Regions from separate parts of the Streptomyces sp. NPDC007164 genome, predicted to be linked through region 3. Evidence: riboswitches for the same ligand, from Rfam matches in the RefSeq annotation. Region 3 holds a riboswitch; each other region holds the start of a gene.

What was found. Region 3 has a riboswitch for S-adenosylmethionine ahead of ABZ622_RS20880 (hypothetical protein). Riboswitches for the same ligand answer to the same signal wherever they lie in the genome.
Region 1: linked by a shared signal. The riboswitch ahead of ABZ622_RS06340 (aminotransferase class V-fold PLP-dependent enzyme) and the one ahead of ABZ622_RS20880 (hypothetical protein) in region 3 are both predicted to bind S-adenosylmethionine.
Region 2: linked by a shared signal. The riboswitch ahead of thrC (threonine synthase) and the one ahead of ABZ622_RS20880 (hypothetical protein) in region 3 are both predicted to bind S-adenosylmethionine.

The regions. Positions count from the first base shown of each region.
Region 1 is NZ_JBEYFB010000002.1:405,364-415,744, forward strand. Features, by position in the region: gene ABZ622_RS06330 (rhomboid family intramembrane serine protease) at 1-730, shown strand, start outside; gene ABZ622_RS06335 (Lrp/AsnC ligand binding domain-containing protein) at 727-1,008, shown strand; gene ABZ622_RS06340 (aminotransferase class V-fold PLP-dependent enzyme) at 1,092-2,468, opposite strand; SAM riboswitch class IV at 2,646-2,763, opposite strand; gene trpD (anthranilate phosphoribosyltransferase) at 3,013-4,077, opposite strand; gene ABZ622_RS06350 (ubiquinol-cytochrome c reductase cytochrome b subunit) at 4,202-5,827, opposite strand; gene ABZ622_RS06355 (Rieske 2Fe-2S domain-containing protein) at 5,824-6,876, opposite strand; gene ABZ622_RS06360 (c-type cytochrome) at 6,873-7,682, opposite strand; gene ABZ622_RS06365 (heme-copper oxidase subunit III) at 7,745-8,365, opposite strand; gene ABZ622_RS06370 (hypothetical protein) at 8,553-8,954, shown strand; gene ABZ622_RS06375 (Ig-like domain-containing protein) at 9,013-10,269, opposite strand.
Region 2 is NZ_JBEYFB010000001.1:768,280-778,660, reverse strand. Features, by position in the region: gene nagA (N-acetylglucosamine-6-phosphate deacetylase) at 1-281, opposite strand, end outside; gene ABZ622_RS03565 (ROK family protein) at 281-1,213, opposite strand; gene ABZ622_RS03560 (sugar isomerase) at 1,349-2,254, opposite strand; gene ABZ622_RS03555 (extracellular solute-binding protein) at 2,598-3,818, shown strand; gene ABZ622_RS03550 (DUF3263 domain-containing protein) at 3,875-4,132, shown strand; gene otsB (trehalose-phosphatase) at 4,478-5,359, shown strand; gene ABZ622_RS03540 (trehalose-6-phosphate synthase) at 5,374-6,789, opposite strand; gene ABZ622_RS03535 (glucosyl-3-phosphoglycerate synthase) at 6,844-7,821, opposite strand; SAM riboswitch class I at 7,975-8,101, shown strand; gene thrC (threonine synthase) at 8,119-9,429, shown strand; gene ABZ622_RS03525 (MoaD/ThiS family protein) at 9,460-9,738, shown strand; gene ABZ622_RS03520 (cold-shock protein) at 10,161-10,367, shown strand.
Region 3 is NZ_JBEYFB010000016.1:12,200-22,580, reverse strand. Features, by position in the region: gene xylB (xylulokinase) at 1-956, shown strand, start outside; gene ABZ622_RS20905 (VWA domain-containing protein) at 1,020-2,297, shown strand; gene ABZ622_RS20900 (hypothetical protein) at 2,297-3,142, shown strand; gene ABZ622_RS20895 (cytochrome P450) at 3,321-4,688, shown strand; gene ABZ622_RS20890 (hypothetical protein) at 4,813-5,394, shown strand; gene ABZ622_RS20885 (DUF4232 domain-containing protein) at 5,541-6,062, shown strand; gene ABZ622_RS20880 (hypothetical protein) at 6,070-6,477, opposite strand; SAM riboswitch class IV at 6,526-6,635, opposite strand; gene ABZ622_RS20875 (cytochrome P450) at 6,686-7,948, opposite strand; gene ABZ622_RS20870 (cytochrome P450) at 7,945-9,258, opposite strand; gene ABZ622_RS20865 (TIM-barrel domain-containing protein) at 9,597-10,381, shown strand, end outside.

The DNA of each region.
Region 1 (10,381 bases), on a different contig from region 3:
CGGCAGGCTGACCGGCGGGCTCCTACGTACGGTCACCTCGGGCGGACCGCTGGTGACCCATGCCCTGATCGCGGTCTGCTCCCTGGTCTTCGTGATCAGCCCGCTGTCCGGCTTCAACCCGGTCCCCGGCACCGCCGACGCCCTGCTCGCCGCACAGGCCGGGTACTTCGAACGCTGGGGCGTGATCCCCGGTGAGCTGTGGGACGGCTCCGCGCACGCCCTGCTCACCCCGTTCACCGCCCTGTTCGTGCACGGCAGCTGGCTGCACCTGCTCGGCAACGTGCTCTTCCTGTACGTGTTCGGGGCGATGACCGAGGAGCGCATGGGCCGGGTCGGGTTCACCTTCTTCTACGTGATCTCCGGCTACCTCGCCCTGGTCGCCTACGCGGCCGCGCACGCCACGTCGGACCAGACGCTGGTGGGGGCCTCGGGGGCGATCTCGGCGGTGCTCGGGGCGTTCCTGTATCTGTTCCCCAGGGCCCGGGTCACCAGCCTGTTCCCGTTCCTCTTCTTCCTGCCGCTGCGCTTCCCCGCCTGGATCGTGCTGGTCTTCTGGTTCGCCCTCCAGTGGCTGGCCGTCCAGGGCGCCGGCAGCGGGGGGCCGGGCGTGGCCTATCTGGCCCATGTGGTGGGCTTCGCCCTCGGCTTTCTCTACGCCTGGGGGCGTTACCGGCGTACGGATAGAGTGAAGGGACCAGCCACGGCCACCGAGGGAGAAAGCCAGCCGTGATCACCGCGATCGTGCTCATCAAAACCAGCGTGGACCGGATTCCCGAGATCGCCGAGGCCATCGCCGCGCTGGACAGTGTCAGCGAGGTCTTCTCGGTCACCGGTACGTACGACCTGATCGCCATGGTCCGGGTGCCCAAGCACGACGATCTCGCCGATGTCATCCCCGGCCGGATCAGCAAGATCCCCGGCGTCGAGGCCACCGACACCCATGTGGCGTTCCGTACCTACTCGCAGCACGACCTGGAGGCCGCCTTCGCCATCGGCCTCGACGCGTAGGCACGCGCCTCACCACGCCCGCGGCACTTCGGCGGGGGACGGGCCCACAAGGCTGCCCGTCCCCCGCCGAAGTGCTGTGTGCCTCAGAGCTGCACCGCACCCCGGTCCGGGACGCAGCGGCCGTCCTCGGTGCGGTACTTCCACTGGGCGCCCTTGCTGACCAGTTCCTTGACCGCGCGGACGAACCGCTCGATGTGCTCGTCCGGCGTACCGGCGCCGAAGCTCACCCGGATCGCGTTCAGCGATCGCTCGCCCGGCTCGGCCTCCGGCGCACCGCACTCGCCGACCTCCTGCGGGTCGCTGCCCAGCAGGGTGCGGACCAGCGGGTGGGCGCAGAACAGTCCGTCGCGGACGCCGATGCCGTACTCGGCGGAGAGCGCGGCGGCGAAGTGCGAGCTGTTCCAGCCCTCCACCACGAAGGAGATGACGCCGACCCGCGGGGCGTCGTCGCCGAACAGCGAGAGCACCTTGACCTCGGGGACCTCGGCCAGGCCGGCGCGGACCGCGGCGACGAGGTGCTGCTCCCGGGCGACCAGGTTGTCGAAGCCCGCCTCGGTGAGCGCCTTGCAGGCGGCGGCGATGGAGTACACACCGATGACGTTGGGGGAACCGGCCTCGTGGCGGGCGGCGGTGGAGTGCCACTCGACGTCCACCCCGCCGTCGGTGCGACGGGCGACCTTGCGCGAGGCGCCGCCGCCCGCGAGGTAGGGCTCGGCCTCCTGGAGCCAGTCGGCCCGGCCGGCCAGTACGCCCGAGCCGAAGGGCGCGTACAGCTTGTGTCCGGAGAAGGCAACCCAGTCCACGTCCAGCTCGGCGATGTCGACGGGGTGGTGCGGGGCGAGCTGGGCGGCGTCCAGCACGATCCGGGCGCCGTGCGCGTGCGCGGCGGCGGCCAACTCCTTCACCGGCCACAGCTCGCCGGTGACGTTGGAGGCACCGGTGACGCAGACCAGCGCGGGGCCGTAGGGGTCGCGCTCGGCGAGCGCCCGCTCCAGCGTCTCGACGGCCTGGGCCGGGGTGCGCGGAGCGTTCAGGTAGGTCACCCGGGCGTCGCGCCACGGCAGCAGCGAGGCGTGGTGCTCGGTCTCGTAGACGAAGACCTGGCAGTCGGCCGGGACCACCGCGGCCAGCAGGTTCAGCGAGTCGGTGGTCGAGCGGGTGAAGATCACCTGGTCACCGGCGCGGCAGCCGAGGAACTCCGCGACGGTGACGCGGCTGCTCTCGAAGAGGTCCGTGGAGAGCTGCGAGAGGTAACCGGCTCCGCGGTGGACGCTGCCGTAGTACGGGGCGTACGCCGCGACGTCGTCCCAGACCCGCTGGAGCGCGGGGGCGCTGGCGGCGTAGTCGAGCGCGGCGTAGCTGACCTCACCGCCCGTGACCAGCGGAACCGTCACATCCTTGCCCAGAACCGGCAGAGGTGCACAAAGCGACTGGTCGGCGGCAGCGGTGAAGACAGACATGGCGAACTCCCGTGAGAGGCAGGCGAAATCGCATGCGCCGGCGGATACGCGGCAGCGCAGCGGAAAAGGTGAAAAGGGGTGTGCGGAAGAGGGCCGACGGCCCTATCGCATTCGCGTGCTCACAAGAGACTCCCTAGGGACCAGGACCCCGGGGGTTGGCATTCACAGATGCCGAGGGGCCCGCGCTTGCCGCAGACCTCGCTGCCTACGGCCTGGTCTTCACCCGGGGCACCCCGCCACGGACGGAGGGTTGCCGGACAGCGGGCCGGGGCCGTAGTCGCTGTCACTCATGACCTGCCCAGCATCTTGCCATACGTACGAAGACGCGCAAGGCGCAGTCCAGGATCCGGACTGCGCCTTGCGCCACATCTGCGCCCGTTTCAGAGCCTGCCGGGTGACCTTCGATCGGATAGCGGACGCGGTCTGGTGCGTGCGATTCCAAGGCGCCGGGATGTCCTAGTAGCGGAGCTACTCGGGCATTTCGGCAACGCGGGAAGCGTGCGTGCCAGGGCGTGGCCGCCCGATCAGAGGTCACCCGGCAGGCTCAGGCGTTGCTGGCCGCCACCCAGCGCTCCAGAGCGCGGGCCGCCGCACCGGAGTCGATGGACTCGGCGGCCTTCGCGATCCCGGCCGCGAGCTGCTCGTTCAGCGTGCCGTCCGTCGGGTCGAGAGCCGTCAGCGCCGCCGCCGAGTTGAGCAGCACGGCGTCCCGGGCGGGCCCCCGCTCGCCGGCCAGCACCCGCCGGGCCACATCGGCGTTGTACGAGGCGTCCGCGCCGCGCAGGGCCTGGACGGGCACCAGCTCCAGGCCGACGTCGCGCGGGTCGAACGCCTCCTCGCGCACCGCTCCGTCCCGGACCACCCAGACCCGCGAGGTCGCGGTCGTGGTCAGCTCGTCCAGGCCGTCGTCGCCCCGGAAGACCAGCGCCGAATTGCCGCGCTCGGCAAGGACACCGGCGACGATGGGCGCCATCCTCAGGTCGGCGACACCGACGGCCTGGGAGCGCACCTGGGCCGGGTTGGTGAGCGGTCCGAGGATGTTGAACGTGGTCGGCGTGCCGAGCTCCTTGCGGGCCCTGGCGACGTACCGCAGGGCGGGGTGGAACTTCACCGCGAAGCAGAAGGTGATGCCCGCCTCCTCGGCGACCTCGGCGACCCGCTGCGCGCTGAGGTCCAGGTTGACGCCGAGCTTCTCCAGCACGTCGGAGGAACCGCTCGCGGACGAGGAGGCGCGGTTGCCGTGCTTGACGACCTTGGCGCCGGTGCCGGCGATGACGACCGCCGACATGGTGGAGATATTGACCGTCTTGGCGAGGTCGCCGCCGGTTCCGACGATGTCGACCGTACGGCCGGGTACGTGGATGGTGTTGGCGTGCTCGTACATCGCCCGTACCAGGCCGGACACCTCGTCGATCGTCTCGCCCTTGGCGCGCAGGGCGACCGCGAATCCGGCGATCTGCACATCGCTCGCCTCACCGCGCATGATGCGGTCCATCGCCCACGCGGTGTCGTCCGCGGTGAGGTTCTCGCCGCGCAGCAGGGGGTTCAGCACGCCGGGCCAGGTGCGGTCCGCCACGCTGTCGCCGCCGATCGGGGTCACAACGTTCATGGTCCGCTCCTGGGGTCCACAGCCGGTAAAAGGGATCACCCCCACCCTATCCAGCGCCGGGGACGGCAAAGAGCCCCGTCCATCGAATGGACGGGGCTCCCGCTGTGGCGATCAGTTCAGGCGATCAGTGGTGACCGTGGCCGCTGGTGATCTCCTTGTACTCCTCGGCGGTGGGCTTGGCGATCTGGTTGTCCTCGCCGAAGTAGCCCTTGCTGAGCCGGGCCCGCAGCTTCTGCAGGGCCGACACCTTGCGCTCGACACCGTTCTCGTCGACCGTCGGGCCGATCTCGACCGGCTTGTACTGCTCGTGCGCGGTGAGCGTGTGCAGCTGCTCGGGGCCGAGCGGCTCGTGGATCTCGACGAACTCACCGTGCGGCAGGCGCTTGATGATGCCGGACTCGCGTCCGTGCAGCACCTTCTCCTTGTCGCGGCGCTGGAGGCCGAGGCAGATCCGCCGGGTGGCGATGAACGCGAGGACCGGGCCGACGAAGATGAAGATCCGTACGAACCAGGAGATGGCGTTCAGCGACAGGTGGAAGTGCGTGGCCCACAGGTCGTTGCCACCGCCGATGAAGACGATGACGTACTCGGTGATCCAGGCGACACCGAAGGCCGTCCGGGTCGGGGCGTTGCGCGGGCGGTCCAGGATGTGGTGCTCGCGCTTGTCCCCGGTGACCCAGGACTCGACGAACGGGTAGACCGCGATGATCGCGAGCACCAGTCCGAAGGCCATCAGCGGGATGAACACGCCCAGGACCAGCGTGTGGCCCCAGAGGTTGATCTCCCAGCCCGGCATCACTCGGATCAGACCCTCGGCGAAGCCCATGTACCAGTCGGGCTGGGCGCCGGTGGACACCTGGTCCGGGCGGTACGGACCGATGTTCCAGATCGGGTTGATCGTGGCGATCGCCGCGATGATGGCGATGATGCCGAAGACCAGGAAGAAGAAGCCGCCTGCCTTCGCCATGTACACCGGCAGCAGCGGCATGCCGACGACGTTCTTGTTCGTCCGGCCGGGACCCGCGAACTGCGTGTGCTTGTGGTAGAAGACAAGGATCAGGTGCGCCACCAGCAGACCGAGCATGATGCCCGGCAGCAGCAGGATGTGGATCGAGTAGAACCGGGCGACGAAGTCGTGGCCGGGGAACTCTCCGCCGAACAGGAACATCGAGATGTACGTGCCGACGATCGGCGTCGACAGGATCGCGCCCTGGGTGAAGCGGACACCCGTACCGGACAGCAGGTCGTCCGGGAGCGAGTAACCGGTGAAGCCGGTGAACATGCCCAGCACGAACAGCAGGAAGCCGAACAGCCAGTTGATCTCACGCGGCTTGCGGAACGCGCCCGTGAAGAAGACGCGCATCATGTGCACGAACATGCCGGCCAGGAAGATCAGCGCGGCCCAGTGGTGGATCTGGCGGACCAGCAGACCACCGCGGACGTCGAAGCTGATGTCCAGTGTCGAGGCGTAGGCCTGCGACATCTTGATGCCCTGCATCGGCTCGTACGAGCCGTGGTACACGACCTCGTTCATGCTCGGGTGGAAGAACAGCGTCAGATACACACCCGTGAGGATGATGATGATGAAGCTGTAGAGGGCGATCTCGCCGAGCATGAAGGACCAGTGGTCCGGGAAGATCTTGCGCATGTTGGCCTTGGCCAGGGAGTAGATCCCGAGCCGGCCGTCCGCCCAGTCGGCCACCCGCTCACCGGCGGGCGCCTTGCGCTGTGTGTCGGTCGCAGTACTCATCCGCGCTCCCAGAATGCAGGACCGACGGGCTCTTCGAAGTCACCGAGCGCCTCGAGGTTGCCCTCGCTGTTCACGCCGATCCGCAGCTGCGGAAGGGCGTGACCGGCCGGACCGAAGATGACGCGGGCGCCGTCGGAGAGGTCGAAGGTGGACTGGTGGCACGGGCAGAGCACGTGGTGCGTCTGCTGCTCGTACAGGCTGATCGGGCAGCCGACGTGGGTGCAGATCTTGGAGAAGGCCACGATTCCCTCGTGGGCCCACTCGCGCTCGCGCTTGTCCTTGATGTTGTCCGGCTCGATGCGGATGATCATCAGCGCGGCCTTGGCGATCTGGTTCTGGAAGTCCTCCGCCTCCTCCGTCAGCCCCTCGGGCATGGCGAAGGTCAGCGAACCGACCGTGACGTCCTCGGGGCGCAGCGGCTCCATCGTGTTCATGTTGATGAGCTGCTTGCCCTTGGCCCACAGGGTGCTGCGGAGCTTCTTCTCCGGCAGCGGACCGAGGTCGCGCAGCAGCACCACACCGGAGAGCGGCACCAGGGCCAGCGCGCCGAACATGGTGTTGCGGATCAGCTTGCGCCGTCCGAACCCGGACTCCTCGGCACCTGCCGCGAAGTCCGCCATGACCTTCGCCTTGACCTCGGGCTCGGCCTCGATGGCGTGCCGGTCGTCGGCGACCTCCACGTCGGACATCAGCGTGCGCGCCCAGTGGACGGCGCCGGCGCCGATCGTGAAGAGGGCCACGCCCAGGGTCAGACCCAGGGAGAAGTTGAGCGCGCTCACATGGCCGAAGGGCCAGATGTACACGATCTTGTCGACCGGGAAGATGACGTAGGAGGCGATGAAGCCGACCGTCGCCAGCATGGACAGCGTGAACATGAACGCGATGGCGCGCTCGGAGCGCTTCGCGGCACGTTCGTCGATGTCCTGGATGCGCGGCTGGTGGGCCGGCAGCCCCGGGTCGGCGAACGGGTCGTCGGCGACCTCTACCGCGCCGTGCGCGGTGCCCTGCTCAGCGGGCAGGTTCTCGTCTGGAATCTCTTGGCTACTCATGACTTCTTGGCCTTAGCGGTGTGGGCCGCGACCCAAATGGCAACTGCGATCAGTGCGCCGAGCCCGAAGATCCAGGCGAACAGACCCTCACTGACCGGCCCCAGGCCGCCCAGCTTCAGCCCGCCCGGGTTCTCCGCCTGGGCGCTGTTCACGGTCTGGATGTACGCGATGATGTCCCGCTTCTGCTGCGCGGGCATCGTCGTGTCCGGGAAGGACGGCATGCTCTGCGGGCCGGTCTGCATGGCCTCGTAGACGTGCTTCGGGTCCACACCCTCAAGGCTGGGCGCGTACTTGCCGTTCGTCAGCGCACCGCCCTCGCCGGTGAAGTTGTGGCACTGCGCGCAGTTGGTACGGAACAGGTCGCCACCCTTGGCGATGTCCGCACCCTCAGGGTTGACGTCGTTCTTGGTCGGGACGATCGGGCCGGCGCCGAGCGACGCGACGTACGCCGCGAGCTGGTCGATCTGGGCCTGGTTGTAGATGACCTTCTTCTTCGGCACCTGGGCGCCGGGCTGCTGCGCCGGCATACGGCCCGTACCGACCTGGAAGTCAACGGCGGCGGAGCCCACGCCGACCAGGCTCGGCCCGTCGGTGGTGCCCTGACCGCCGGTTCCGTGGCAGCTGGCGCAACCGACGGAGTACAGCTTCTTGCCCTCATCGATGGCGAGGGACTGGGCGGTTTCGTCGGCCTGCGCCTTACTCGCGGGCGCAAACGCGGCGTACAGCCCCCCAGTGGCCGCCAGCGCGAGGAGTAGTACGACGACCGCCGCCAACGGATGGCGTCGTCGTGCGGAGAGCTTTTTCACGGATTACCCCGGTGTCAGGATCTTCTGCGTCGATGCTGGATGTGGTTCGGGTTCGAACCCGGTTACTTGATCATGTAGATCGTGGCGAAGAGGCCGATCCACACGACATCGACGAAGTGCCAGTAATAGGACACGACGATGGCGGCGGTCGCCTGTTCGTGGGTGAACCTCTTGGCTGCGTATGTCCTGCCCAGAACGAGCAGGAAGGCGATGAGACCGCCTGTCACATGCAGACCGTGGAAGCCGGTGGTCAGGTAGAACACCGAGCCGTACGGGTCGGAGGACAGCGAGAGGCCGTCCTTCTTCACCAGCTCGGTGTACTCGAAGACCTGGCCTCCGATGAAGATCGCACCCATCACGAAAGTGATCACGAACCACGCACGGAGCTTCTTCACATCGCCCCGCTCCGCGGCGAAGACGCCGAGCTGGCAGGTGAGTGAGGAGAGCACCAGGATCGTGGTGTTCGTCGCCGAGAACGGGAAGTTCAGGGCCGAAGCCATTTCCTTCCAGTGCTCCGGTCCGGTCACCGATCGCAGGGTGAAGTACATCGCGAAGAGGGCCGCGAAGAACATCAGCTCGGAACTCAACCAGATGATGGTTCCGACGCTGGTGAGGTTCGGTCGATTGACCGACGGGTGCGCGTGCCCGGTTTCTACTGTCGTTGCTGTCGCCACGACCGACATTATGTCGGTCGCTTATCCCGCCCTCACCCCGGGGGGTGCCGTTCGGTGTGTCAGCCTGGTGTGTCCTCCCCGAACGGCCCATGGAACGACGGTCCGAAGCGGTGCTGACAGGCCGTCTGGCGGAGTACGATCCGCGCATCGGTTCATGCCCGGAAAGCCCCGAAGACACAGATGTCACGGAGGAACAATGCAGCCGACCGCCACGGTCCTGGTCTACAGCGACGACGCCAACACCCGTGAGCAGGTGAGGCTGGCAGCCGGGCGCAGGCCCGCGGCCGACGTGCCACCGGTGGAATTCCTCGAATGCGCCACCATGCCCGCCGTGCTGGAGGCGCTTGACCGCGGCGGCGTCGACGTCTGCGTGCTGGACGGCGAGACGGCGCCCGCGGGCGGCATGGGCGTCTGCCGGCAGATCAAGGACGAGATCTTCCGGTGCCCGCCGGTACTGCTGCTGATCGGGCGCCCGCAGGACGCCTGGCTGGCCACCTGGAGCCGCGCGGACGCCGCGGTGACCCTGCCGGTCGAGCCGGTCGAGTTCGCGGACGCCCTGGCCGCCCTGCTGCGCAGCAGGGCCTGCGTGGGCGCCTGAGGCCCGCCGCGGCCCCGTCCGCGGTCCCTCCGAAGGGCAGCGCACTTCCCCGGTCCGGTCAGACCTCGGGGCGCAGTCGCGCCGCCTGGACCGTCTCCGTACGGTCCGGGGCGGTGTCCTTTTGCAGGGCGCTGCCCTTCAGCCATTTGGCCCAGGACAGGTTCCAGTCCCCGAAGCCGTTGTCGAACGGCGTCATCGTCTCGCCCTGGCTGCCCACGACCGTGACGATGTCGCCGGTGCGCACGGTGTTGTAGAACCACTCGGCCTGGCTGGTGCTCATGCCGGTACAGCCGTGGCTGACGTTCGCGGACCCCTGCGAGCCGGTGGACCAGGGGGCCGCGTGCACGTACTCGCCGCTCCAGGTGACCCGCGTCGCGTAGTAGACCTGAAGGTCGTACGACTCGGAGGAGCCCTCCGCGATGCCGACCGTCTCCCCGCGCATACGTACGCGGTATTCCTTGCCCAGCACGACCTTGACGCCGTTTCGCGTGGAGAAGCCGGGCTTGCCGGTCGTGACCGGAATGGTGTTGATCACTTTCCCGTTGCGCTTGACCGTCATCGAGTGCGCTGCGGCGTTCGTGACGGCCTCGACGCGGTCGCCCGTGGTGAGCCTCAGCGGCTTGGTGGGGGCTCCGTAGAGGGCGTCGGTGACCTTGACGCCGGCCAGGCCGCTGGTGACGTCGATGGTCGCCCTGGCGGGCCAGTAGTCCTTGGGGCGGTAGTGCAGGGTCTTGTCGTCGACCCAGTACCAGGAGCCGGTCACGGCGGGCGTCGAGCGGACCCGCAGGGCGCGCTCGACATTGGCCCTGGACGCCTTGTCCTTGACCGGAGCGCTGAGTTCCGCCGTGATGGGCTGTCCGACGCCGTAGGTGCCCGCCTGAGGGCCGAAGGCGACCTTCAGGAACTTCTTGGCGGAGGTGGTCCCGAAGGAGAGCGTACGGCTGCCGGGAGCGCCGTCGTCGTCCTCCATGCCGACCCTGACGGTGTACCGGGTGCCGGCTGCGAGCGGGAGCGTGGAGTGCCACCGCTTTCCGTCCGCGTCGAGTTCACCCGCGAGGTGGCGGCCGGTCGTGTCGACGGCCGACACGTCCGTGATCCGGCCGTCGTCGCCGTTGACGGTGACCTCCAGCGGTTTGCCGGGGTCGACCTTCTCGTCGCCGTCCGAAGCGTTGGCGGAGATCTCGTCCACCGCGTCGTAGGGCTTCTCCGCGAGCGGGTGGCCACCGGACCCGCCACAGGCGGTCACACCTGCGACCAGGGACACGACCAGCAGAGTGCAGCTCGCTACGGGGCGGATGCGCGGCGTGTGGTTCATGGACCCACGCTATGAAGATTCATCCGTATCAGCGCGCGATGTGACTGCAAACGGGGGACCCGCACTCCTCTCGGTGGAGAAGTACGGGCCCCCCGTCAGGTGGAGCGGTGAC
Region 2 (10,381 bases), on a different contig from region 3:
GCGACCAGGGTGGTGGTGCCGTGCTCGCGGTGGGTCCGGATGCCGGTGAGGACCTCGTCCACGGTGCCGGAGGTGAAGGAGGCGCCGCCACCGCCGTGGTTGTGCATGTCGACGAAGCCGGGGACCACCCAGTGGCCGCTCAGGTCGACGGTCGGTGCGCCCTCCGCCGCGGCACCGGTGATCCGGGTGCCCTCGACGATCACCCGGCCGTTCTCGACCGTCCCGGTGGGAAGCACCACCCGGGCACCTGCGAGAACTGTGCTGTCTGCGCGTCCGGCCATCAGGCGGATACCTCCGTGGAGAGAAGATCCCAGGCGAGCAGCCCTGCGCCCAGGCATCCGGCGGTGTCCCCGAGGGCCGCCGGGACGATGTGGGGCAGCTTCTGGAACGTGACCCGTTCCTCGACGGCCGCACGGAGTGGTGTGAACAAGGTTTCCCCGGCCTCGGCGAGACCGCCACCGATGATGAGGGTGCGCGGGTCGAGCAGCGTCAGCGCGGTGACCAGCCCGGCGGCGAGCGCGTCGACCGCGTTCTGCCAGACCGCCACGGCCGCCGGGTCGCCGGACTCGACGGCCTTCGCGCAGTCCGCGGCGTCCGCCTCGGGGTCGCCGGAGGCGGCGGCCCAGGCACGGCTGACTGCGGACGCGGACGCCAGGGTCTCCAGACAGCCGCGCTGGCCACAGCTGCAGTCCGGCCCGTCCGGCCGGACCACGATGTGCCCGATCTCGCCCGCGTATCCGTGCGCGCCGGCCTCGATCGTGCCCGCGATGCCGATGGCGCCGGCGATGCCGGTGCCCAGCGGTACGAAGACGAAGCGGTCGGCGTCCTTGCCCGCGCCGATCCGGCCCTCGGCGAGCCCGCCGGTGCGTACGTCGTGGCCGAGTGCGACGGGAACGCCGCCGAGCCGCTCGCCGAGCAGCTGCCGCATGGGCACGTCGCGCCAGCCCAGGTTCGCGGCGTAGACCGCGATCCCGTTCTCGGCGTCGACGATGCCGGGCACGGCGACGCCGGCCGCGACCGCGCTCTCGCCGAGGTGCTCCTCGCCGTACGCCCGCAGATCGGCGGCGAAGGCGAGGATCGACTCCACGACGGCTTCGGCGCCGCGCTCTCTGCCGGTGGCCCGCCGCGCCTCGTACAGCAGGGTGCCGTCGGCCCCGACCAGTGCGGCCTTCATTCCGGTGCCGCCCACATCGAGGGCGATGACGTGTTTCACGGGAAACAGTTTCGCCCGCGGAACCAAAAAGGTCTAGTCCACTATCCCGGTTTGTTGCGGATCCATACAAAATCGTGGCCATGACTTTGCGGTGCGGAACCCGGGCCGCCCCAAGGGGGCTTCAGGAGGAGAGGATCAGGAGGAAAGGATCACGCTGCGCGAGAGGTTGCGCGGCCGGTCCGGGTCGTACCCCTTCGACTCCGCCAGCTCGACCGCCAGCCGCTGCGCCCGGATCAGATCCGCCATCGGATCCGCCGTGGCGTGCGCGACCAGCGTGCCGCCCACCCGCGCCACGTCCCCGGCCAGCCCCTCCGGCAGCCGGCCGAACACCCATGCCACCCGGTGCGGCCCGGTGATCGAGATCGGACCGTGGCGGTACTCCATCGCCGGGTACGACTCCGTCCAGGCGCCCGCCGCCTCGCGCATCTTCAGCCCGGCCTCCTGCGCCAGCCCGTACGTCCAGCCGCGCCCCAGGAACGTCCACTGCTCGGCCGAGACCACCGCCGCGTCCAGCGGCTCGGTCACCGCCAGCTCCGCGTCCACCACCGCGGCGGCCACCGTCTTCACCCCGGCCGGAAGCGGGCCCGACGCCTCCAGGCCGGCCCGCAGGAAGGCCAGCGCGGTGGTGGCGAACCGGGTCTGCACGACCGACTCCTCGTCCGCCCAGTCCAGTACGGCCACCGCGTCGGCGGCGGCCATGACCGGCGTCCCCGGATCGGCGGTCAGCGCGACGGTGGCGACCCTGCCGCGCAGCTCGCCGAGGAGCTCCAGCACCTCGGTCGTGGTGCCGGACCGGGTGATCGCCACCACCCGGTCGTACGGGCGCCCGGCTGGGAACTCCGAGGAGGGGTACGCGTCCGTCTCGCCCTGCCCGGCCGCCTCCCGCAGCGCCGCGTACGCGATGGCCATGAACCAGGAGGTGCCGCACCCGGTGACCGCGACCCGCTCACCGGGGCGCGGCAGCCCGTCGAACGCCGCCGCCTCGGCGGCACGCCGCCAGCAGCCGGGCTGGGTGGCAATTTCCGATGCGGTACGCGACATGCTGGACGGCTCCTTGCGGCGTGGGACGTAACGGTGCGGGCGGTACGGCACAGCGGTGGGGCGGGGTCCGGATCCCGGAGGATCCCGCGCCGAAGCCTACTCAGCGGTAGGCGTGCGGCGGGGCCATGCTCCCAGCCCGGCGCGACCGGGTAAGGGCCCGGTTACGTTGCGAAAGCGATACCCGTTGTGGTGTAGACCATCGGCAACGGGCTGGGGGAGGATCACACCTCGTCCGAAGGGCCCCACGACGGCGTGGCGGGTACGGGCGACTCGATGGGTGAGGACGGACTGGGCTGTGCGGTTGCGCCACCGGGTACTGATCGCGGCAGTGACCGCGCTGGGCATGACAGCGACGTTGTCGGCTTGCGGCAACACCGGCAGCGGCCCGGGGGACATCACCCTCAGGCTCGTCGCGGCCGACTACGGCAACGGTCCGGCCAACAGCTCCGAGAAGTACTGGGACCGGCTGGTCAAGGGCTTCGAGGCGTCCCACCCCGGCATCGACGTCGACGTCAGCGTCTACTCCTGGAAGGACATCGACCGCGAGGTCGCCGCGATGGTGAAGAAGGGGCAGGCCCCCGACATCGCCCAGATCGGCGCGTACGCCGGCTACGCCAAGGCCGGCAAGCTCTACCGGGCCGACCAGATGCTCTCCATCCGCACCCAGGCCAACTTCCTGCCGTCCCTCGCCGACGCGGGCAGCCTGGACCGCACCCAGTACGGACTGCCGTTCGTCGCCAGCACCCGGCTGCTCTTCTACAACAAGAAGCTCTTCGCGCAGGCGGGCCTGGACGCCCCGAAGACCTGGGACGACATACGCGACGACGCGGCGCTGCTCAAGCAGCGCGGGGTGACCTGTCCGTTCGCGCTGCCGCTCGGACCGGAGGAGCCGCAGGCCGAGACCACGATGTGGCTGCTCAGCGGGGGCGGCGGCTTGATCGACGACAGCGGCTCGTACGAGATCGACTCGGCCGAGAACGTCCGGACCTTCGACTGGCTGAAGACGAACCTGGTCGACAAGGGCCTCGTCGGCCCCGTCGCCCCCGGCAGGCTCGACCGGCAGAAGGCGTTCGACGCGTTCACCGACGGCAAGGTCGGCATGCTGAACGGCCATCCCACGCTGATGCAGGAGGCCGAGCGCAAGGGCGTCTCCGTCGGCATGGTGCCGCTGCCCGGCATCGACGGCCCGAGCGAGGGCTCGCTGGGCGTGGCCGACTGGATCATGGGCTTCAAGCAGAACGGCCACCGGGTGCCGCTGGGCAAGTTCTTCGACTATCTGTTCACCGACAAGAACGTCATCGACTTCGCCGACGAGTACGACCTGCTCCCGGTCACCGACAGCGCCTCCGCGGCCATGGAGTCCGACGCCAGGTTCAAGCCGCTGTGGAAGTTCCTGGCCGCGCTGCCGAACTCGCAGTTCTACCCGTTCGGCAAGACGTCCTGGGCCCGGTCCAGCGAGTCGATCAAGGAGAACATCGGCAAGGCGGTCGAGCCGGACGGCAGCCCCGAGAACGTGCTGGGGAAGATCGCGCGCGACTCGGCGGCGGCGGAGCACGCGGAGTAGCGGGCGGTGCGGAGCAGCGGGTGGCGGCGCTCCGGACGGGCGATATGTTGGCTGATATGACCGCCCCCACGTCCGGCCCCGACGACACCGACGGCCTCTCCGACCGGGACCGTGCCGTGCTCGCCGTCGAACGGCAGTCGTGGTCCGGCCCCGGTGCGAAGGAACGGGCGATCCGCGAACAGCTCGGCATCTCGCCCACCCGCTACTACCAGCTCCTCAACGCCCTGCTCGACGACCGCCGCGCACTGGCGGCGGACCCGGTGACGGTGAACCGCCTGCGCCGGGTGCGGGACGCACGGCGCGAACGGCGCTGAGAGCCGGATCAGAGCCCCTTCGGGAGCCGGGAATTCAGGACCCTCGGCTCAGTGAAGCCCCTTCGGCGGCTCTAACTCGATGGCCTTCCGCTCGGTGGAGCCCCTTCGGCGGTCCGAATTCAATGGCCTTCCGCTCAGCGAGGTCTTCCGGCGGCCCGAATTCGATGGCCTTCCGCTCAGCGAGGCTTTCCGGCGGGCCTGAATCCGAGCGCTTCGGTTCACCGAGGGCCTTCCGGCAGCGCGAACTCAAGCCCCTCCGGCGATTGAGGAGCGGGGGTCCGGGGGCAGCGCCCCCGAATACGCCCGCACCGCCCCAACTCCCCGCCCCGGCTATAGGCTCCCCTCATGGGCAGCAACCCGGAAGCACCCGCACCCGAACCCGCACCCACATCCGCACTCCCGACCCCCACCACCGCACCCGGCCAAGAGGCCCTCGCCGCGATCCTCGCCCGCCCCGACCGCGCCGTGATCGCGCTCGATTTCGACGGCACCCTCGCCGACATCGTCCCGGACCCGGAACAGGCCCGCGCCCACCCCGGTGCCGTCGACGCCCTCGTCGCGCTCGCCCCGAAAGTGGCCTCCATCGCCGTGATCACGGGCCGCCCGGCCGGCGTCGCGGTCCGGCACGGCGGCTTCGCCGGGGTGCGGGGCCTCGACCACCTCGTCGTCCTCGGCCACTACGGCGCCGAGCGCTGGGACGCGGTGTCCGGCACCGTCCACGCCCCCGCCCCGCACCCCGGCATCGCCTCGGTCCGCGCCGAACTCCCCGGCGTGCTCGACCGGTCCGGCTCCTGGCACGGAACCTGGGTCGAGGAGAAGGGCCGGGCGATCGCCGTCCACACCCGCCGGGCCGCCGACCCGCAGGCCGCGTTCGAGGCGCTGGGCGGCCCGCTCGGCGAGCTCGCCACCCGGCACGGCCTGATCGTCGAACCCGGCCGGCTGGTCCTGGAGCTGCGCCCGCCCGGCATGGACAAGGGCGTGGCGCTCGCCCAGTACGTACGGGAGACGGACGCCGAGTCCGTGCTGTACGCGGGCGACGACCTCGGCGACCTCGCCGCCTACGCCGCGGTGGAGAAGCTCCGCGCCGACGGCGCCGACGGCATCCCCGGCCTGCTGGTGTGCAGCGGCAGCGCGGAGGTGCCCGAACTGGCCGAGCGGGCCGATCTGCTGCTGGCCGGACCGGGCGACGTCGTCGGATTCCTGGCGGCGCTGGCCCGGCGGATCTGACGCCCGTCCCCGCCTCAGTCCCGCCGTAGCGCGTCCAGCTGGTCCAGGAACCACTGCTGCGGCGGCAGCACGACCGCCGCCGCTGCCAGGCGTTCGGTGCGCGCCGCCCGTTCGTCGTCCGCCATCGTCAGCGCCTCGTGCAGCGCCGCCGCCGTCGCGGAGACGTCGTACGGATTGACCACCACCGCGTCGCTGCCCAGCTCCTCGTAGGCGCCCGCCTCCCGGGACAGCACCAGCGCGCAGCCGTGGTCGGAGACGACCGGGATCTCCTTGGCCACCAGGTTCATACCGTCGCGGATCGGGTTGACGAGCGCCACGTCGGCCAGCCGGTACGCGGCGAGCGAGCGGGCGAAGTCGTCCTTGACGTGCAGCACCACCGGCGTCCAGCCCGCCGTGCCGTACACGGCGTTGATCTCGTCGGCGACCCGCCGCACCTCGGCCGTGTAGTCGCGGTACACCGCCAGGTCCTGCCGGGAGGGGTAGGCGAAGGCGACATGGACGACGCGCTCGCGCCACTCGGGCCGCTCGTCCAGGAGTGCGCGGTACGCGAGCAGGCCGCGCACGATGTTCTTGGACAGTTCCGTTCGGTCCACCCGTACGATCGTCCTCCGGCCGGGACCGGTCTGCTCGCGCAGCGCCGCCATCCGCTCGTCCACATCCGCCTCGTGGGCCCGGCGGCGCAGGAAGTCCGCGTCCGCGCCGAGCCCGTGCACCCCGATCCTGGTCCGCCCGGTGCCGCCCAGGATCTGGGTGCAGCAGCCGATGAACGCGTCCGCCCAGCGCCGGGTCAGGAACGCCGCCCGGTCCGCGCCCAGGATGCCGTGCAGCAACTGCTCGGCGATGTCGTCGGGGAGCAGCCGGAAGTAGTCGACGGGCGCCCACGGGGTGTGCGAGAAGTGGCCGATCCGCAGATCGGGGCGCAGCTCGCGGAGCATGCCCGGCACCAGCGCCAGGTGGTAGTCCTGCACCAGCACCGCCGCACCCTGCCCCGCCTCCTCGGCGAGCGCCTCGGCGAAGGCCCGGTTGTAGGTCTCGAACGACGCCCACTGCCGCCGGAACTCCGCGTCGAAGACCGGTTCCAGCGGCGTCTGGTACAGCATGTGGTGGACGAACCAGAGCACCGAGTTGGCGATGCCGTTGTACGCGTCGGCGTGCACCTCCGCGTCGATGTCGAGCATCCGTACGCCCTGCTCGGCGACCCCGCGCCGGACCGCCTCCCGGTCCCCGGCACCGAGCGCGGCACACACCCACAGCTTGTCGTCGACGGCGCTCAGCCCGGAGACGAGACCGCCGCCGCCGCGTCTCGCGTCGAGCGATCCGTCCTCTCCCAGGGTGTACGAGACCGGGCCGCGGTTGGACGCGACGAGGACCTGGGCATCGGACCGGACGCCGGACCGGGCAGCGGGCTGGGCATCGTGCTCGGAGACCATGTTGCGGAATCTAGCCCGATCACGAACCGCCCAAACGTGCGAAGTCAGACCACGTCAGGCCGCGCGGCGCGAAACGTACTCCTCGATCTCGCACATCGGGGGACGCTCCTCGGTGTCCACGGCATGGGTGCGCGGTACGAAGCCGTTCTCGCCGCGCTCGAACTGGGTGAGGACCGGGCGGATCAGGTGGCCGCGGGAGAGCCGCAGCTGGGCGGTGCGGTAGATCGCCGCCGCCATCCGGCCGAGCGCCTGCCCGTCCTGGTGCCGGTGCTTGCGCACCCCCACATCGACCTGGGCCAGCGCGTCCAGCCCCACCGTGTGCAGCGCGTCGACGAGCAGGCCCAGCTCCACGCCGTAGCCGACGGGGAAGGGCAGCCGTTCGAGCAGCGAGCGGCGCACGGCGTACTCGCCGCCCAGCGGCTGGACGAAACCGGCCAGCTGCGGCCAGTGCAGATTGAGCAGCGGACGGGCCACCAGCTCGGTCACCCGGCCGCCCTGCCCCGCCGTCCTGCCGACGGCGGGCCCATCGGGACCGGTGCCGAACGGGCGGTCGTACATCGCCTTCACGAACTGCACGTCCGGCTCGGTCAGCAGCGGGCCGACGATGCCGGAGACGAAGTCCGCCGAGAAGTCCTTCAGGTCGGCGTCGATGAAGCAGACGATGTCGCCCCCGGTCACCAGGAGCGAACGCCACAGCACCTCGCCCTTGCCGGGTACGGCCGGGATCCGGGGGAGTATCGCGTCGCGGTGCACCACCCGGGCGCCGGCCTCCCGGGCCACCTCGGCGGTGGCGTCGGTGGAACCGGAGTCGATCACCACGAGCTCGTCGACCAGCCGGACCTTCTCCATCAGCTCGCGCCGGATCGTCGCGACGATCTCGCCGACCGTCGCCTCCTCGTTCAGCGCGGGCAGTACGACACTGACGCTCCCGCGGCCCGCCTCCGCGGCCCTGGCGGCCAGCAGGCGGTCCATCGGACGGTCGGCGGCCGACCAGGAACGCCTGGCCAGCCAGCATTCGACCTCTTCCAGCACGGTCGATACTCCCTGTGTGTGATCCATCTCGCGGTTCGGACGACTATCTCAACAGTCCGGTGCTTCGGTTACAGTCTTGAACAACGCGGACGACCATCGCATGCCGGGGTCCGTCCGCCGATAAACGCCCGGATCGAAGATCCGGTGCCACAGCGCTCATCCAGAGGGACTGAGGGAACGGCCCGTTGAAGTCCCGGCAACCCTCCCGCCGACCGCGAGGTCAGGTGGGGAAGGTGCCAATTCCGTCTCGTGGCGAAACGCGCCGCGAGGAAGATGAGGAGAAAGGGCCTCGCCACCATGGCTGCGCAGACCGTTGCAGTAAGCACCAATTCCTCCGCCGACGCCCGATCCGTCGACCTCGGCCCCGCCTCGGGCCTTTCCTGCCGCGAGTGCGGCGAGCGATTCGAACTCGGCCCCATTTTCGCCTGCGCGTCCTGTTTCGGGCCGCTCGAAGTCGCGTACGACCTGCCGAGCGGCTCTCCCGAAGAGCTGAAGAAGCGCATCGAGGCGGGCCCGGCCAACATCTGGCGCTACGCGCCGCTGCTGCCGGTCCCCGCCGACGTCGCCGAGAAGCCGAACCTGAACCCCGGCTGGACCAAGCTCGTCCAGGCCGACAACCTCGCCCGTGAGCTCGGCGTCGAGCAGGGCAAGCTGTTCGTCAAGGACGACTCCGGCAACCCCACGCACTCCTTCAAGGACCGGGTCGTCGCCCAGGCCATCGAGGCCGCCCGCGCCTTCGGCTTCACCACCCTCTCCTGCTCCTCCACCGGCAACCTCGCCGGTGCCGTCGGCGCCGCCGCCGCCCGCGCCGGCTTCCGCTCCTGCGTGTTCATCCCGCACGACCTGGAGCAGGGCAAGGTCGTCATGGCCGCGGTGTACGGCGGGGAACTGGTCGGCATCGAGGGCAACTACGACGACGTCAACCGCTTCTGTTCCGAGCTCATCGGCGACCCGCTCGGCGAGGGCTGGGGCTTCGTCAACGTCAACCTGCGGCCGTACTACGGCGAGGGCTCCAAGACCCTGGCGTACGAGATCTGCGAGCAACTCGGCTGGCGGCTCCCGGACCAGCTGGTCATCCCGATCGCGTCCGGCTCGCAGTTCACCAAGATCGACAAGGGGCTCCAGGAGCTGATCAAGCTCGGCCTGGTCGAGGACAAGCCGTACAAGCTCTTCGGCGCCCAGGCCGAGGGCTGCTCCCCGGTCTCGGTCGCGTACAAGGGCGGCCACGACGTCGTCCGGCCGCAGAAGCCGAACACGATCGCCAAGTCCCTGGCGATCGGCAACCCGGCCGACGGCCCGTACGTCCTGGACATCGCCCGCCGCACCGGCGGCGCCGTGGAGGACGTGAACGACGAGCAGGTCGTCGACGCGATCAAGCTGCTGGCGCGCACCGAGGGCATCTTCGCGGAGACGGCGGGCGGTGTGACGGTCGGCGTGACGAAGAAGCTCATCGAGGCCGGTCTGATCGACCCGTCGCTGACCACCGTCGTACTCAACACGGGTGACGGTCTCAAGACCCTCGACGCGGTGGCCGAAACCTCTCAGGCGACCGCGACGATCCGTCCCAGCCTGGACGCGTTCCGCGCCGCCGGCCTCGCCACCAGCTGACCACCCGAGACTTCAGGAAGGGCACCCGCCATGAGCGTCAAGGTCCGCATCCCCACCATCCTCCGTACCTACACGGGCGGCCAGGCCGAGGTCCCGGCCGAGGGCTCGACCCTCTCCCAGGTCATCGAGTCCCTGGAGCAGAACCACCCGGGCATCGCCGCCCGCGTCCTGGACGACCAGGGCAAGCTGCGCCGCTTCGTGAACGTGTACGTCAACGACGACGACGTGCGCTTCGAGGGCGGCCTGGAGACCGCGACGCCCGACGGCGCCGGCATCTCGATCATCCCGGCGGTGGCGGGCGGCTGCTGACGCCCCGTCCGGCCGCATCGCGTTATCGAATTGCCCCCTCCGCGTTTGAAGCGGAGGGGGCAATTCTGCATGGTTGAGCGGGGTACAGTGTGGGAAGTCCCCCCAGCTGCCCCGCGCCGCCCGCATATGAGAATGCGCCTGGTCGCGACAAGATGCAGCCAAAGTGTGTGTTGCCCTTGCGGCATAAGTCGCCTTTGCCTGGCCCGACTTGCCCAGGAACCTCATGAATCGCGCATATTCGGGCGTTCGGCGCGGCCGAGAATTCTCGTCCGATTGACCTGTTGCAGAGGGCAGTTGGGCAGATACATTCAGCCGCGGTCGACGCGTTCCGGCGCACACACCCTCTCCTGTCGGAGGGTGAGTTCTGACCCGGGTCCGCGAAGTGCGGTCCTGCGCAAGGGCCAGTAATAGGGGAGTTAGGCATGGCTCAGGGCACCGTCAAGTGGTTCAACGCGGAGAAGGGGTACGGCTTCATCGCGGTCGACGGTGGTGCGGATGTTTTCGTCCACTACAGCGCGATCCAGATGGACGGGTACCGCACCCTCGAAGAGGGTCAGCGAGTTGAATTCGAGATCTCGCAGGGCCAGAAGGGGCCGCAGGCAGACATGGTCAAGCTCGCCGTCGGCTGAGTTCGGCGCGGTCG
Region 3 (10,381 bases):
CCGACCCCGGCGACGCCTCGGGCACCGGGTGGTACTCCACCGCGACCGGCTCCTACGACCCCGGGCTCCTCGAACTCCTCGGCCTGGACGCCTCGTTGCTCCCCGAGGTGGCCCGGACCGGCGCGACCCGCGTCGGCTCGCTCACCGCGGCGGCGGCCGAGGCGCTCGGGCTGCCCGTCACGACCGCGGTGGCCGCGGGCACCGGTGACAACATGAGCGCCGCCGTCGGCCTCGGACTGGGCGGCGCCGGTCTCCTCGACCACCCCGTCCTCAGCCTCGGCACCTCGGGCACGGTCTTCGCGGCGTCCCGGACCCGGCCGGCGTCCCCGGCGCTCTCCGGCTTCGCCGCGACGGACGGCACCTATCTCCCGCTGGCCTGCACCCTCAACTGCACGCTGGCCGTGGACAAGGTCGCCGCACTGCTCGGCCTGGACCGCGACGACACCTCCCCCGGCGGCGAAGCGGTGTTCCTGCCCTACCTCGACGGCGAGCGCACCCCCGACCTGCCCGCCGCCGCCGGGCTGCTCACCGGCCTCCGGCACGACACCACACCCCGTCAGCTCCTCGGTGCCGCCTACGAGGGCGCCGTGGTCACCGTGCTGCGCGCCCTGGATGAACTCCTGCGGGCCTGCGGCCTCGACCCGGCCGACCCCGGGGTGGCCGGCCGCCCGCTGCGGCTGATCGGCGGCGGCGCCCGGGGCCGGGCCTGGGTGGAGACGGTACGGCGGCTCTCCGGGCGGCCCGTGATCGTGCCCGGGGCCGGCGAGCCGGTGGCGCTGGGCGCCGCCGCACTGGCCGCGGCCGCGGCCACCGGCGCGGACCCGGTCGCGACCGCCGCCGGCTGGAGCAGCGGCGAGGACGTCCGGCTGCCGCCCGTCCGGCGGGACTCGGCCGCCTGGGAGCGGGTCGGGTCGGTGCTGGAGCGGGCCTCGGGGCCCCTGCTCGGCGGTTTCTGACCGTTCCCCAGCAGCCTGCGGACCGGTTTGGGGTAGTGCGGCGATCTTCACTAGTATCCGGCGATGATCATAAGAAAAAGGCTGACGGCCGGGGTGGGCATCCTGCTCGCCACCCTGACCGCCGGGCTCGGCACGGCGCTCCCCGCCGCAGCCGACGAAGCCCCCGCCAAAGCCTCCCCCAAGGTCGAGCTGGTGCTCGACGTCAGCGGCTCCATGCGGACCCGCGACATCGACGGCCAGTCCCGGATGACGGCCGCCAAGCAGGCGTTCAACGAGGTGCTGGACGCGGTGCCCGAGCAGGTGGAGCTCGGCATCCGGACGCTCGGCGCCGACTATCCGGGCAACGACCGCAAGGTCGGCTGCAAGGACACCAAGCAGCTCTACCCGGTCGGCCCGCTGGACCGCACCGAGGCGAAGACCGCGGTCGCCACCCTGGCCCCCACCGGGTGGACCCCGATCGGCCCGGCCCTGCTGGGCGCCGCCGACGACCTCGAAGGCGGTGACTCCACCCGCCGGATCGTACTGATCAGTGACGGCGAGGACACCTGCGGCCCGCTCGACCCGTGCGAGGTGGCACGTGACATCGCGGCCCGCGGCATCCACCTCGTCATCGACACCCTCGGACTGGTGCCGAACGCGAAGATCCGCGAGCAGCTGACCTGCATCGCCGAGGCCACCGGCGGCACCTACACCGCGGTCCAGCACACCGATGAACTCTCCGGCCGGGTCAAGCAGTTGGTGGACCGGGCCGCCGAGCCCGTCGTCACCCCGGTGGCGACCGAGGGCGCGAACAGCTGCTCCGCGGCGCCGCAGCTCAAGGCCGGCCTGTACACCGACCGCGAGAAGTTCGGCGAGCACCGCTGGTACCGGGTGGATGTGCTGCCCGGCCAGGAACTGCGCGCCTCGGTCAGCGTCTTCGCCGACCGTGCCGTGAACAACGACTACGGCGTGCTGCTGCGCGCGCTGACCGTGCACGGCCGGGAAATCGTGCGCGGCTCGGAGTCGGGCACCGGCCGCACCGACGCGATCTCCTCCGGCCTGCGCTACCCCAAGGCCGAACAGGACGACACGGACGGCGATGAGAAGCCGGCCGCCGAGACCGTGTGTCTCCAGGTCGGCAATTCCTTCTCGGCCCCCGCCTCGGTGAAGACCTCGCCCGGCATGCCGGTCGAGCTGACCGTGGACCTGGTGGACTCCCCGGACGAAGCCGCCGATGTGGCCGCGTTCGGGCTCGGCCGCGGCTGGTGGCTGCTGGGTGTGCTGGTGCTCACCGGGCTGATCGCGGGCCTGGTCGTCGGCTGGGTCTCGCGCTGGCGCGTCGCCGTCTGGAGGACCAACTGATGCGTAGGACACGTGTATTCGCGGGCGCGCTGCTCACCGGGCTCGCCCTGCTGACCTCGGCGGGCGCCGCGGTGGCCGACGACCCGTCGGCGAGCCCGAGCCCGAGCGCCTCCGAGGACGGTGCCGGACCCACCGAGGCCGGCACCACCTTCCGTACGGCGACGGCCCTCCGGCAGAACCAGCTCGCCACCGCCGGGGCGTCCACGGGTGACTACCTGTACTGGGTGTTCCCCGCCGACGCGGGCCAGCGGGCCACCGTCAAGGCGAAGATCACCCTGCCGCCGAGCGCCTCCCGGCACGGCACGTCGGCGTGGCAGGTCGATGTGTACGACGGGCTGCGGCGCCGCCAGGCCTGCATGTACGGCCGTCAGACCGGCAAGGCCGCCGCCGACGCGTCGGCGGTCGAGCTGACCTGCGTACTGCGCACCGTCCGCGCCTGGTCCGAGCCCTGGGCCAACGACCCGCTGCCGGGCAGCTACTACGTACGGCTGACGGTCGTCGATCTGCCGTCGGCGGACCTCGGGCTTCCGGTGAAGACCGAGGTCGAGGTCACGGCGGCCGACAAGGGCGGCGCCGGCGATGTGGACGGCGCGCTCGCCGAGCCGCTGGTCCCCGGTGTGTCCTCCGTCGCGCAGGCCTCCGACGGCTCGTCCGACGGTGACGAGGACGGTTCGTCCAGGGTCTCGCTCGGCAGCGAGCCGGAGGACGGCTGGGCGTCGGGCTGGTGGACCGACCGCTGGCTGTGGACGGTCGGCGGCGGCGTACTCGGAGCGATCGCGGCCGTGTTCGGCTACTCCCTCACGCGCGGCAACGGCCGCCCGTCCAGGGTCCCGCCGGGCGTCTGACCCGCACACCCCGCCGGACGGGCCCCGCTCCCGGGGCCCGTCCGGCGGTGGCGCACAGCGACTACCCTCGACAACTCACGTACCGCACAAGGCCGATGACAGTTCCAGGGCCCGCGGTACCCCTGAAGTCAGGTCGCCGCGCACCGGACCGGTGCGCCACGAGGGAGCGGAGACATTCATGTCCACGGAGACCGGCCCGGCCATCGACGCCGAGCCGCGGAGCCACCGGATCGTGCCGGGCCCCAAGGGGCTGCCGTTCCTCGGGAACCTGCCGCAGTTCGGGAAGAACCCCCTCGCCTTCTTCGAGCGGCTGCGCTCCCACGGGGACATGGTGGGCTGGCGATTCGGCCCCAACTCCTGTGTGTACATAGCGGATCCGGACTGCATAGGCGAGCTGCTCACCGAGACGGAACGCTCCTTCGACCAGCCGGCCCTGGGAATCGCCTTCCGCACCGTGATGGGCAACGGCGTGGTGGTCGCCCGCGGCACGGACTGGCGGCGCAAGCGTTCGCTGGTGCAGCCCTCCGTACGTCCCAAGCAGGTGCGCTCGTACGCGGCGACGATGGCGAGCAGCACGGTGGAGCTGGCGGACACCTGGTCGGGCGGTGAACGCGTCGACATCAAGCGGGAGATGGCGGCGCTGACGCAGCGGATCGCGGTGCGCACCATCTTCGGTGTCGACACCGCGGCCGACGCCGAGGCGATGGGCCGGGCGATGGATGTGGCGCAGCAGGAGATCGGCAAGGAGTTCGCCGGGATCGGCGCGCTGCTGCCGGACTGGGTGCCGACCCCCGGCCGGGCCAGGATCAGGAAGGCCGCGGCGGTCATCGACGCCGAGGTCGGCCGGGTCGTCGCCCGTCACCGTGACGGCGGGGACGAGCGCCCCGATCTGCTGAGCCGGCTGCTGACGGCGGTCGACGAGACGGGTGAGCGCCTCACCGACCGGGAGATCCGCGACGAGACGGTCACGCTGTACATCGGCGGGCACGAGACGACCAGTTCCACACTGGTGTGGGCCTGGTATCTGCTGGCCCGCAATCCGCGGGTGCGTGCCGCGCTCGCCGAGGAGCTGGACCGGGTGCTCGGCGACCGGGAGCCGGGGTTCGACGACTACGCGCGGCTGACGTACACCCAGTCCGTGGTCAAGGAGACGCTGCGCCTCTACCCGACGATCTGGCTGGTCACCGGTGTCGCGAAGGCGGGTGCCCGGATCGGCGGTGTGCCGATGCCGGAGGGCACCCGGGTGTGGACCAGCCAGTGGGTGACTCAGCGCGACGCGCGGTGGTTCCCCGAGCCGGAGGAGTTCCGTCCCGAGCGGTGGGATCCGGAGCAGGGCGACAGCATCGCGGAATACGCCTGGTTCCCGTTCGGCGGGGGCCCCCGGGTCTGTCTGGGCACCCGGTTCGCAATGGTCGAGTCGGTGCTGATCCTGGCCGTGCTGGCCCGCCGCTTCGAGCTGGACGTGGACCCGGGTGTCATCGAGCCGGTCCCGTCGCTCACGCTGCAGCCCGACCGGGACGTGATGGCGACGGTCCGCCCCCGGTGAGGCTCGCGGGGCGGGCCCGGTGGCCGCTCCGGCCGCCCTCGGACCCGCCCCGTAGGCTGCCGTGGTCCGCAGCGCCGCACGCCCTCCGCGTCGGCCCGGTCCCCGGCCGAGGAGGCTGACACGCATGGGCGGTTCCGGCAGGCCCGGCCGGCGCAGGGCCGTGTCCGCCTCCCTGGTGTACACCGCACGCCCGCCGCGCGGCTCCGCCACCGCGTCCGGCCGCCGCCGGGACACGGTCCGCGGCTGCGGCTGCATGGCGGCCGTGGTGATCGGCATCGTCGTCCCGGCCATCGGGTCCACGCTCGGCGGCACCGGTCTGTGGAGGTGGGCGCGGGACAGCTTCCCGGGCGGGGGTTACGGCTTCGCGGTGGCTGTCGGCGCGCTGGTCCCGGTGACGTTCGCGGCCGGGGCGATCTCGGCCGCCACCGTCGGCCGGGCGGCGAGCAGGGCCCGTTCGGCGCTCGGGGCCGTCGCGGCGGTGCTGAGCTTCGCGCTGCTGATGCTGCTCGGCACGGCCTGCGTCGAGATGATGGGCCCCAGCCGCCGGCACCACGACCGGACGGGCGGCTGGGCCTACGAGCACTACGCCTGGGTCTGGGCCGTGGCACTGTCGGCGGGCCTCGTCACGGGCGCGCCGATGGTGGCCGCGTTCCTGCTGCGGGTCCGCGCCCGTGCGCAGCGGGACGGCCAGGCGGGAGCAGCGTAACCCTCCCGGCACCGGATACACCGAACCGATATGTCCGATCTGTCGCGGGGATCGGGTCGTACGGTTCACACTGTCCATGTCGGCTGCACCGGCCGACGGGCCGCCCGGCCGTATCCGCAGGCTGTCGATCCAACGGGAGAAGCACCATGCGTCTTGGCTCCGTTCTCACCGCCGCGCTCGCCGTCGCGGCCACCGTGCCGCTGACCGGCACCGCGGCGTCCGCGACGACCGGCACCGCGAGCCGCCTCGCGACCTGCCAGGAGAAGGCCCTCTCCGTGCACGCCGCACCCGGCGGACAGCGGAACGTGGCCCGGATCGACGTCGTCAACAACGGCAGCCGGACCTGTGTGGTGGACCGGATCCCGACCATCACCTTCCGGGGCCTCGACGGCTCCGCCGAGGCCGTCCCGCCCGCCGGGAGCGGTCCCTACGAGCTGTCCCCGGGCGAGCGGGCGTACGCCGCCGTACGGACCGCGGACCCGGCGGCTGCCGGGGGACACGTCGTCGGCAGCCTCTCGGTGGCGGCGGACCCCTCCCATCTGGGCGTCGCCTTCCGCGCGGCCGCCGTGGGCATGCCGGAGGGGGTCCATGTGTGGATTCCGGTTACCACCCTGTGGCAGGAGTCGCGGGCGGCGGCGGACAGCGCGCTGGCGGACGCGCTGGGGTGAGGCTCGGCTACAGTCCGTAGCTCGTGCCGCCGACGGTGCGCCGCGGGTCGGGGGCGGTCGTCGCGCACAGCGGGCCGGCCTCGAAACCGGCATTGACCAGGGACGTGGCCCGGCCTGCGGAGTCCACCAGCTTCAGGGCGTGCCACCGCGGCAGCCAGAACACCCGTCCGCGGTGGGCCGTGAGCAGTTCGGTGAGGGCCGCCGGGGCGTGTGTCCACACCCTCGGCAGTTCCTCGGCGTGGTCGAAGGCGGCGCGCAGTTCGAACCAGCCGTCGGCGCCGACGTCACCGGAGGTGAGCAGCAGCTCCACGGCCTGGCCGGGCTCCTGGTGGCACTTCTTGGTGTGGATCCAGTGGACGTGGTGACCGGGGCCGTAGCTGGTGCAGCCGTCGTTCTGGACGAGGTGGGGGAGCATGGTGTTCCGTCTTCCCGAGATCATGGACCCCAGGTGCGCCGCCCCGATGGTCCGCTGTTCCCCGCGCGCTGCGCACGGGGCCGGTCGTCACCCGGAGCACCCGCAGCGGAGCGGGGTGCCGTCCAGTTAGCCGGGGCTGTGCACTGGAACTCATGACCTGCGGGAACTGTATCCCACGGACGGCGGTGCCCGACGGGGGGTCAGGTGCTCAGCCGTGCAGCAGTACGGGGAAGGCCTCCATGTCGTTCTGCGTCATCACCGGCAGCCTGCGGACCTCCTCGTCCGGGACGGCCGCCCGCAGTGCCGGGAAGCGTGCGAAGAGTGCCGGCAGGGCGATGGCAGCCTCCACGCGGGAGAGCGCCGCTCCGGGGCAGATGTGCGGGCCGTGGCCGAAGGTCATGTGGCGGATCGGAGTCGACCGGGTGATGTCGAAGGCGTCGGCGTCCGCCCCGTGCTGCTCGATGTCGCGGCCGATGGCTCGGTACGAGATCACCACCCCCTCGCCCTTCGCGATCACCTCGTCGCCCACCTGGATGTCCTGGGTGGCGAACCGCATCAGCAGATGGGTGGTGGGGGTATCCCAGCGCAGGGTCTCCTCGATCACCGTCTCCCACGGGATCTCACCGTCGAGGACGCGGCGGAGCTGGTCGGGGTGGGTGAGCAGGGCCCGGACGGCGTTGAGGATCAGCCCGATGGTGGTCTCGTGCCCGGCGGCCACCATGGCCTTGAGGTTGCCCGCCACCTCTTCCTCGGTGAGCGGTTCGCCGCCCTCCTCGGCCAGGATGAGCGCGCTGGTGAGGTCGTCGGTGGGACGCGCCTTCCTCTCCTGTACGAGAGCGGCGTAGAACACGTCCAGCTCGGCGAGCAGCGCCAGGCGTTCCTCCTGCGGGGTGAGCATGGAGAAGAACGCCTTGTACCGCTTCATCAGCATGGGGTGCTCGGCCTCGTCCACACCCATCAGCATGCCGACGACGCGCATCGGCAGCGGCTGGGCGAACCCGGACTTGAGGTCGACCACACCGTTCTCGCTCCTGCCGCTCTCCTCGTCGAGCGCGTCGAGCAGTTCCTCGGTGAACTTCTCGATGTCCGGGCGGATCTCCTCCAGCCGGCGCGGGGTGAGTGCCTGGGAGGTCTTGGTGCGCAGCCGTCGGTGCTCGGCGCCGTCCACGGTGAACATGGAGCGACCGGCGTCGATCATGCCGATCAGCGGCCACTCGTGGGTGACCTCGCCGCGCTGCCAGAGCCCCCAGGCTTCGAGGTCCTTGACCAGGCGGGGGTCGACGAGGAGTTGGCGGGCCAGCGCGTGCCGGGTGACGGTCAGGGCCGGAACGCCGAGCAGTTCGATCCTGGCGAGCGGACCGGCATCGCGCAGTCGCGCCGTCTCTCCGTCCAGGTCCTGGACCAGCGGGTCGAGGACGACGGGAGCGCCGCTCGAAGCGGCACCCCGGGCAGCGGCGTGCGGGCAGTTCACGACGGGACTCCTGTCGGACGGACGGGGGCGAACCGGACGGGCAGCGCGGTCATGCCCCGCAGGAAGGCGGACTGCCGCCGGACCAACTCAGCGACCGGTACGGAGAGTTCCAGGTCGGGGAGCCGGTCGAGCAGCACCTCGATGCCGGTGCGGGCGATGATTTCGGCGATCTCCTGCGCGGGAAAGGGACAGCGGTACTCGCCGTGGCTGAACGCCAGGTGGGCGCTGTTGCCGCGCTGACCGGACGGTCCGCCCGAGGCGGAGAGGTGCTGGCGGATGTGCGGATCGGCGTTGGCCGCGCCCAGGCCCAGCAGCAGCATGTCCCCGGCCCGGATGCCGCGGCCTCCCAGCCGGGTGTCGCGGGCCGCCCAGCGGCCGGCGAGGATCTGTGTCGGACCTTCCTCCCAGAGCACCTCGTTCATGGCTTCGGCGACGCTGTGCCGGCCGCCGGTGAGCGCCACGGCGAACTGGTCGTCGGTGAGCATCAGCCGGAGCGAGTTGCCGATCCAGTCGGCGGTGGTGAGGTGTCCCGCTGCCGTGATGGCCATCAGGTCGAGTACGTACTCCTCGTCGGTGAACTCCCCCGCGTACGCCAGCATGCGCGAGGTCACGTCGTTCCCGGGCATGGCCCGACGGGACGCCAGCAGCCGCCGCATGCTCTCGGCGAACCGCAGATGGGCCTCCTGCGCTCCCGGCCCGCCGTCGGCCAGGTCCCCGAGCACCTCGGCGATCCGCGGCCCGTCCGCGTCGGGGAATCCGACCAGGCGGGCGAGGACGAGCACCGGCAGCGGTACGGCGAAGTCGGCGATCAGGTCCGCCGTGCCCCGCCGGCAGAACCCGTCGACGAGGCGGTCCGCCAACTCCTCGCAGTCCCTGCGGAGTTCGAAGTGCTCGACCTCTTCGAGGGCCTGCCCGACCATCGCGGCGTGGCGTCGGTGCTCGGCGCCGGCGGTGAAGTAGACGGACGGCATCGGCCGGCCGACCATCGGCAGCAGCGGCCAGTCCTCGGGGATGTTCCCCCACTGGTTCCACAGCCCGACGTCCCTGGGGAACAACTCGCCGTTGCTGGTGACCTGGTGGAGTTCGCGGTAGCCGATGACCAGCCAGGCCGGTACCCCTCCGGGCAGTTCGACGGGCACCACGGGACCGTGTTCGCTCCGCATGGCGCGGTAGACGGCATGGGGTTCCGTGTGGAATCCGGGTCCGCTGAGGGGCACGGCGGAGCCCCCGGCGTTTGCCGGGCAGCGCCCGGTGCCGGGCGGCGGGGATGCGGTCGGGTGGCCGGACACCGCGGATGCGGGCGTCGTCATCGTACGGAATCTCCTGCGACGAAGGCTTCGCTCATAGCGGTGGTCGGTTGATCAACGCGCCTTCACTATAGGGAAATTCAGTGAGCCTTCGGACACTATTCGCGACCACTCTCACCATCATTCCGATCCAGTGAGTCCGTTTTCTGAGCATGGTTGATCAAAAGGGCGGGGATGCGCCACCCCTCACCACCCACCCCACCCGTGCGCCCGCCGCGAATTCCCACTCCGGTCACTTTTCGAAACGTTGACCTGGGCACCCGGCCGGAACGCCGGACCAAGCGTTGACATGCACCGGTCGCACGGTGAATTCTGATGCTCGAATATCCAGAGTTCCAATCATGTCTGCGCAGGCATCGGCTATTTCACTGTTCGGTACGAACGGAGAACACTCCTTGCGGATACTCAAGAAACGTCCCGGTCGAGCGGCGGTCGGCACGCTCTCGGTGATCGTCCTCGCGCTCACCGCCCTGACCGCCCCCGCCCCGCGGGCACAGGCAGCGGCCACGCCAGCGGGCACCCTGGACGGCACCACGAAGAATGTGACGTGGCAGAGCCCGGTCTACGCCAAGGGCACCGTCGACTCCCCCGCCAAGTGCGGCACGGCCGCCGAGGACCCCGAGAACGCGGTCTGCGCCCGGTTCGACCTGACTGTCGACCCGCCCGAGGGCCAGTGGGACGACAACCCCGAGGGCGGCGTCCCTGTCTCCATCCAGTGGGAGACGCCCACGGACGACTTCGACATGTACATCTACGACTCGGCCGACAGACAGGTGGCCTCCAGCGCGGGCACCGCCGACCCCGAGTCCACGGTCATCCCGAAGGCTTCCGGGACGTACCACGTGGTGGTCGTCCCCTACGACGTGCACAACAACTCCTTCAGCGGAACGGCGTATCTGCCCGAGGCCACCGATGCCGGGAACCTCACCGGTTTCAGCGGCTCGCACGGCAGGTACGAGATCGCGGCCGGTGCACTCAAGGCACGCGCCGAGTTCTTCACCGACGACACACTGCGGCTTCAGGCATCCCCGGACGGCGTACTCGCCGACCCGAAGGACAGCCACATGATCCGGCAGCGGCCCACCGCCCAGCCGCACACCAAGTCCTTCGACGCGGGCACCTATTA